2 linked regions of the Variovorax paradoxus genome follow. The main gene of each other region encodes a partner of the protein of the gene in region 2 in a complex. Links are inferred from orthologs where the notes say so. Each region holds a gene or a part of one and is shown on either strand. Other genes may lie near its edges.

Region 1 (3,858 bases), 3.8 Mb from region 2 along the record:
AATGTCGAGTTCTTCGACATGATGCGTCGCGGCGGCTGAGCTCCACGCTCTTCCGTCAAAGCGCGTCGACCCTGGCGGGTCGACGCGCTTTTTTCATGGGCCTCCGGTCTTGATGGCGCGGCCTTCGAAGGCGCTTTGGCGGCCGATGTCGAGCAGTTCCATCAACGCGACGGCCTGCTCGGGCGGCACGGGATTCGAGCCGCGGCCCAGGATCGCGTCGCGCACCGCGGCGTAATAGTCGACGTAGTTGCCGGCGCGCGTGGCGATGCTGCGGCGGGTGATCGCACCGTCGCTGCCGACCCGTGTGAGCTCGCCATCGAGCGGATCGACGCCCCACCCTTCGGCCGGCGGCCTTTGTCCGGCCCTGAGCGCGTCTTCCTGCGTATCGACGCCATGCTTGATATAGCTGCCAAGCGTGCCATGGACGATGTAGCGAGGCGCAGCACTGGCAGCCAACGTCGTCGAATGCAGCACCACGCGCAGCGGCGCGTGCGGTCCTTGCTCATAGCGCAGCACGGCGTGGAAGTAATCCTCGACCACCGCGCCGTCGCGCAGCACGGCGGTGTCGAGCTGCAAGGTGTCGGGGCGTCCGAAGAGCTGCACCGCTTGGTCGACCAGGTGGGCCCCCAGGTCCACCCAAAGGCCGGAACCTGGCACTGCCTGCTCCCGCCAGCGCACTTTCACCTCGGGCCGGAAGCGGTCGAAATGAGATTCCAGATACACCGGACGCCCTAGCTCGCCGCCGGCCAGCAGGTCCTTCAGAGTCAGGAAATCGGCGTCGAAGCGCCGATTCTGGTAAACGGACAGCATCCGGTTGTTGCGCCTTGACAACAGTTCGAGCTCCCTGGCCTGGGCGACGTCCAGCGTGAAGGGCTTGTCCACCACGACATGTTTGCCGGCCTCCAGCGCCGCCTTCGCTACCGGGTGGTGCTGGGCGTTGGGCGTGGCCACCACGACCAGGTCGATGTCCGGCCGATCGACCAGCGCCGCCGCGTCCGGCACCACGGCCACTCCTGGCCAGTCCGCGTGAACCTTGTGCGGCTGCGAACTGGCCACGGCCGCGAGTCGAAGCCCGGGGACGGCGGAGAGCACCGGTGCATGGAAGGTCTGGCCTGCAAAACCGTAGCCGACAAGGCCGGCGCGAAGGGGTGTATCGGTCATGGGAGGGGCAGGTTTGCTCGGAAAAGCGGCAGTATGCGATAATCGTCGGCTCCGCGAAAAGTGCGGCTGGGCACGTCGTCCGGCTTCCTTGCAAGGCAGCGCGCCAGACACTGGCCGCTGGTGGCTCTCGCATCGACCGCGCATTGATTCCAACAGCGCAAAAGGAAACACCATGGCAAAAGAAGGCATCCACCCGAATTACCGCGAAGTCCTGTTCGTCGACATGTCGAACGGCTTCAAGTTCGTGACTCGTTCGTGCGCGAACACCAAGGAAACGGGCAAGACCGACGACGGCCGTGAACTGCCGCTGTTCAAGCTCGACACCACGAGCGAATCGCACCCGTTCTATACCGGCACGCAGAAGTCGGTCGACAACATGGGCGGCCGCGTCGAGAAGTTCCGCAACCGCTTCGGCAAGACCACCGGCGCCGCCTCGAAGTAAGGCACGCGCTTTTGCGTCGAGGGCAGCCCGGTTTACCGCGCTGCCCTTTTTCTTTCCGAATCCAGATTTCCGCCTCTTGAATCAGCCCACCCCCGCGATCGTTGCCCAGAATGCAGTGCGCCGCCTCCCACGCGTCGCGTTGCTCCTGCTGTGCGCGGCCTACCTGCTGCCAGGCCTGGTCGGCCGGGGGCCCTGGAAGAGCGCGGACATCACCGCCTTCGGCTACATGGCGGAACTGGCGCGCTCCACCGAAGGCATCGCGCGGTGGTTCGACCCGCTGCTGCTGGGCCTGCGGCCCGAGACGCCTGCGCTCGTTCCCTACTGGATCGGCGCGCTGGCCATCAAGATCGCTCCGTCGTGGCTGAACCCCGACCTGGCCGTGCGCATCGTGTTCGCGTTCCTGCTGTGGGGCACGTTCACTGCCACCTGGTACGCCGTCTACTACCTGGCCCGCACTGCGCGGGCACAGCCCGTGGCGTTCGCGTTCGGCGGCGAGGCCCGTCCGACCGACTATGCCCGCGCCATTGCCGACGGCGGGCTGCTCGCGCTGATCGCCTGCCTCGGACTCGCCCAACTCGGCCATGAAACCACTCCCGCGTTGGCGCAGCTTTTCTTCGCCTCGCATCTCTTCTACGGCGTCGCCGCCCTGCCATACCGCCGTGCCGGCCCGGTGATCGCATTGGCGGTGGGCACCCTCGGCATCACGCTGAGCGGCGCGCCCACGGTCGGACTGGCGCTGGCCATCGGCAGCGCGCTGTACATCGGCTACGAGCGTCGAAAAGATGCCCTGGCTGCCGGCGCCGATCTGTACGTCGACGAAGACACCGGCCCCGGCTACACCCGCGGCGCCCTTCTCACCATGATCGGCGTCACCGTGCTGGCCGCGGTGCTGGTGTTCGGCCTGAAGCTGCCGACCTGGAAGATCACCCTGGTCAACGGCTCCGTGCTCAACGACGTCCGAAGCCAGGCCCGCCTCCTGCTGTGGTTCACCTGGCCGGTCTGGCCGCTGGCCGTCTGGACGCTCTGGCGCTGGCGGCGCCAGCTCACGGCGCGCCATGTGGCGCTGCCGTTCTGGTTCGCTCTGGTGCCTCTGGCCGCCACCTGGACGACCGACTACTCCGACCGCTCGCTGCTGCTGGCCCTGCCGGCCTTCGCCACGCTGGCGGCCTTCGCCCTGCCGACCTTCCGCCGCAGCGCTTCGGCCCTGATCGACTGGTTCAACGTGCTGTTCTTCAGCGGACTGGCCGTGCTGGGCTGGATCTACTGGATCGCCATGCAGACAGGTGCGCCGCCCAAGCCTGCGGCCAGCGTGGCGCGTCTGGTACCGGGCTTCGTGCCGGAGTTCTCTGCCATCGCCGTGGTGCTTGCGGCGGCCGCAACCATCGCCTGGTGCTGGCTGGTGCGCTGGCGCACCGGGCGCCATCGCGCTGCGCTCTGGAAAACGCTGGTGCTGCCCGCCGGGGGCACCGCGCTCTGCTGGATGCTGCTCATGACGCTGTGGCTGCCACCCATCGACTACGCGCGCAGCTACGTGCCGCAGGTCAATGCGGTGGTCGATCGGGTCGGCAAGCAGCCGGGCTGCATTGCCGAACTGGCGCTGAGCCGCGCCCATATTGCCGCGCTTCGCCACCACGGCCAGCTCGACGTGAAGCCGCTGCTGCTCGACAACAGCTGCACCTGGCTGCTGGCCAGCCCCGAAACCATCGAACGGCTGCACACCATCATCCCGTTCGACCAGTGGCGCTTCGCCGGTACGCTGCGCCGCCCCAGCAGTCCCGCGGACGACCTGCTGCTCTACCAGAAGATCGCGCCCTAGCACGTGGCCGGCGAACGCAGCCTGATCGCGCGGCACGCAGGCACGGTGCTGGTCGGCCAGCTGGCCGTGATGGCCTTCGGCGTGACCGACACCATCATCGCGGGGCGATATTCCGAACATGCGCTGGCCGCACTTTCCGTGGGCGCGGCGGTGTTCGTGAGCGTGTATGTCTCGCTCATGGGCGTGCTGCAGGCGCTGCTTCCGGTGTGGGCCGAACTGCACGGTGGCGGCCGCGGCGCGGAGGTGGGCCGCTCGGTGCGCCAGTCGCTCTATCTGGCAGGCATCGCGATCGTGCTCGGCATGGCCGTGCTGCTTTCACCGGGCGCCGTGCTGCGACTCACCCAGGTGCCACCCGAGATGCGCGGCGAAGTCGAGGCGTACCTGGTCGTGCTGGCCTTCGGCCTGGCGCCCGCGCTCCTGTTCCGGCTGTTCAGCACCC
Region 2 (2,993 bases):
AGGATTTCCATTTTTGGAGAAAACACAATGAGTCTGAGCAACTCCCTCGGGTTGCTGGGCCGCAAGGTGGGGATGATGCGTCTCTTCACCGATGACGGGGACGCAGTTCCTGTCACGGTGGTGGATGTGTCCAACAACCGTGTGACCCAGATCAAGTCCCAAGAGACCGATGGCTACGTCGCCCTGCAGGTGACGTTCGGTTCGCGCAAAGCATCGCGTGTGACCAAGCCCGAAGCCGGCCACCTTGCCAAGGCAGGTGTCGAAGCAGGCGAAATCATCCAGGAATTCCGCGTTACCGCAGACACCGCCGGTCAGCACAAGGCTGGCGGCGTGATTGCCGTGACGAGCGTCTTCTCCGTGGGCCAGAAGGTGGACGTGCAGGGCACTTCCATCGGTAAGGGCTACGCTGGCACGATCAAGCGTCACAACATGAGCTCGCAGCGCGCGTCGCACGGTAACAGCCGTTCGCACAACGTGCCCGGCTCGATCGGTATGGCGCAAGACCCCGGTCGCGTGTTCCCCGGCAAGCGCATGACGGGTCACCTCGGTGACGTGACGCGCACGACGCAAAACCTCGACGTGTTCCGCATCGACGAAGCGCGTCAACTGCTGCTCATCAAGGGCGCGATCCCGGGCTCGAAGGGTGGCTTCGTCACCGTGCGTCCCGCCATCAAGGCCAAGCCGCAAGCGGCTCAAGGAGCGAAGTAAATGCAACTCGAACTCCTGAACGAACAAGGCCAGGCCGCGTCGAAGTACGACGCCCCCGAGACCGTGTTCGGCCGTGACTACAACGAAGACCTGGTGCACCAGATCGTCGTTGCATTTCAGGCCAACGCCCGCCAAGGCACGCGCGCCCAGAAGGACCGCGAACAGGTCAAGCACTCGACCAAGAAGCCTTTCAAGCAAAAGGGAACGGGCCGCGCCCGCGCCGGTATGACGTCCTCGCCGCTGTGGCGCGGGGGTGGTCGTATCTTCCCGAACATGCCTGACGAAAACTTCTCGCAGAAGATCAACAAGAAGATGTACCGCGCCGGCATGGCGTCCATCTTCTCGCAACTCGCTCGCGAAGGCCGTCTGGCCGTGGTCGATTCGATCAAGGTCGACTCGCCCAAGACCAAGCCGCTGGCTGCCCGTTTCAAGGCGATGAATCTCGAGTCCGTGCTCGTGATCGCCGAAGAAGTCGACGAAAACCTGTACCTTGCCTCGCGCAATCTGGTGAACGTTCTCGTGGTCGAACCCCGTTATGCCGATCCGGTGTCGCTGGTTCACTACAAGAAGGTGCTGGTCACCAAGGGTGCCGTCGACAAGCTCAAGGAGATGTTCGCATGAGCCGCGTGAACCCTACCGCCGCTGAACGTACGTTCGAAGAAGGCCGCCTGATGGCGGTGCTGGTCGCCCCGATCGTGTCCGAAAAGGCCACGATGGTCGGCGAAAAGTCGAACGCTGTCACTTTCAAGGTGCTGCAAGACGCCACCAAGCCCGAGATCAAGGCCGCCGTCGAACTGATGTTCAAGGTCGAAGTCCAGGGCGTGTCGGTGCTCAACACCAAGGGCAAGACCAAGCGCTTTGGCAAGTCCATCGGCCGCCGCGACAACGTTCGCAAGGCCTATGTGACGCTGAAGGCCGGTCAAGAGCTCAACCTCGTCGGGGAAGGCGCTTAATCATGGCCGTCATCAAGATGAAACCCACTTCGCCGGGCCAACGCGGCGCGGTGAAGATCTCGCGTGACCACCTGTACAAGGGTGCTCCTCACGCTCCCCTGCTGGAACCCCAGTTCCAGAAGGCTGGCCGCAACAACAACGGCCACATCACGATCCGTCATCGTGGCGGCGGTGCCAAGCACCACTACCGCGTTGTCGACTTCGTGCGCAACAAGGACGGCATCCCGGCCAAGGTCGAACGCATCGAATACGACCCGAACCGCACCGCCCACATCGCTCTGGTCTGCTACGCCGACGGCGAGCGCCGCTACATCATCGCCCCGCGCGGTCTTGAAGCCGGTGCAACGCTGCTGTCGGGCGCCGAAGCCCCGATCCGCGCCGGCAACACCCTGCCGATCCGCAACATCCCGGTCGGCTCGACGATCCACTGCATCGAACTGCAACCCGGCAAGGGCGCGCAGATCGCCCGCTCGGCCGGTACCTCGGCCACGCTGCTGGCCCGTGAAGGCGTCTACGCCCAGGTTCGCATGCGCTCGGGCGAAGTCCGCCGCATTCACATCGAATGCCGCGCGACCATCGGCGAAGTGGCCAACGAAGAACACAGCCTGCGCCAGCTCGGCAAGGCCGGTGTGAAGCGCTGGATGGGTATCCGCCCGACCGTTCGCGGCGTGGTGATGAACCCGGTCGACCACCCGCACGGTGGTGGCGAAGGCAAGACTGGCGAAGGCCGCCATCCTGTCGACCCATGGGGCAACCTGACCAAGGGCTATCGCACCCGTAACAACAAGCGCACGCAGGTCTTCATCGTGTCGCGTCGCAAGAAGTAAGGGATAGCCAATGACTCGCTCTCTCAAAAAGGGTCCGTTCGTCGATCACCACCTCGTGGCCAAGGCCGACAAGGCCGTGACGACCAAGGACAAGAAGCCGATCAAGACCTGGTCGCGTCGCTCGATGGTCCTGCCCGAGTTCATCGGCCTGACGATCGCTGTGCACAACGGCAAGCAACACGTGCCCGTGTACATCACCGACCAGATGGTCGGCCACAAGCTCGGCGAATTTGCGCTCACGCGCACGTTCAAGGGGCACCCCGCGGACAAGAAAGTCCAGAAGAAGTAAGGAACGACCATGTCTGAAACACGTGCAGTCCTCCGCGGTGTCCGCCTCTCGGTCGACAAGGGCCGTCTGGTCGCAGACCTCATCCGCGGCAAGAAGGTCGATCAAGCGCTCAACGTTCTGCAATTCACGCAGAAGAAGGCCGCTGTGATCATCAAGAAGGTGCTGGAGTCGGCCATCGCCAACGCCGAGCACAACGACGGTGCCGACATCGACGAG

The links.
Region 1: rplW (region 2) and AACL56_RS17415 share a complex: the UniProt entries of both Bacillus subtilis proteins name them as parts of the 50S ribosomal subunit. The link is inferred for Variovorax paradoxus from one-to-one orthologs.

Annotation. Positions count from the first base shown.
Region 1 is NZ_LR743507.1:3,799,889-3,803,746, forward strand. What follows is about bases 283-2,968. They hold AACL56_RS17415 (type B 50S ribosomal protein L31), read left to right. Parts: upstream 283-1,333; coding sequence 1,334-1,603; downstream 1,604-2,968. Other genes in these bases: AACL56_RS17410 (oxidoreductase), read right to left, coding at 283-1,161; AACL56_RS17420 (hypothetical protein), read left to right, coding at 1,680-2,968. Outside these bases: transcription termination factor Rho, read left to right, coding at 1-39; more of AACL56_RS17410, read right to left, coding at 94-282; more of AACL56_RS17420, read left to right, coding at 2,969-3,419; AACL56_RS17425 (MATE family efflux transporter), read left to right, coding at 3,423-3,858. UniProt on the Bacillus subtilis protein: While neither of the L31 paralogs is essential, this protein does not seem to function as the main L31 protein.
Region 2 is NZ_LR743507.1:4,693-7,685, reverse strand. It holds rplW (50S ribosomal protein L23), read left to right. Parts: upstream 1-1,325; coding sequence 1,326-1,661; downstream 1,662-2,993. Other genes in the region: rplV (50S ribosomal protein L22), read left to right, coding at 2,787-2,993; rpsS (30S ribosomal protein S19), read left to right, coding at 2,499-2,777; rplB (50S ribosomal protein L2), read left to right, coding at 1,664-2,488; rplD (50S ribosomal protein L4), read left to right, coding at 709-1,329; rplC (50S ribosomal protein L3), read left to right, coding at 28-708. UniProt on the Bacillus subtilis protein: One of the early assembly proteins it binds 23S rRNA. One of the proteins that surrounds the polypeptide exit tunnel on the outside of the ribosome. Forms the main docking site for trigger factor binding to the ribosome.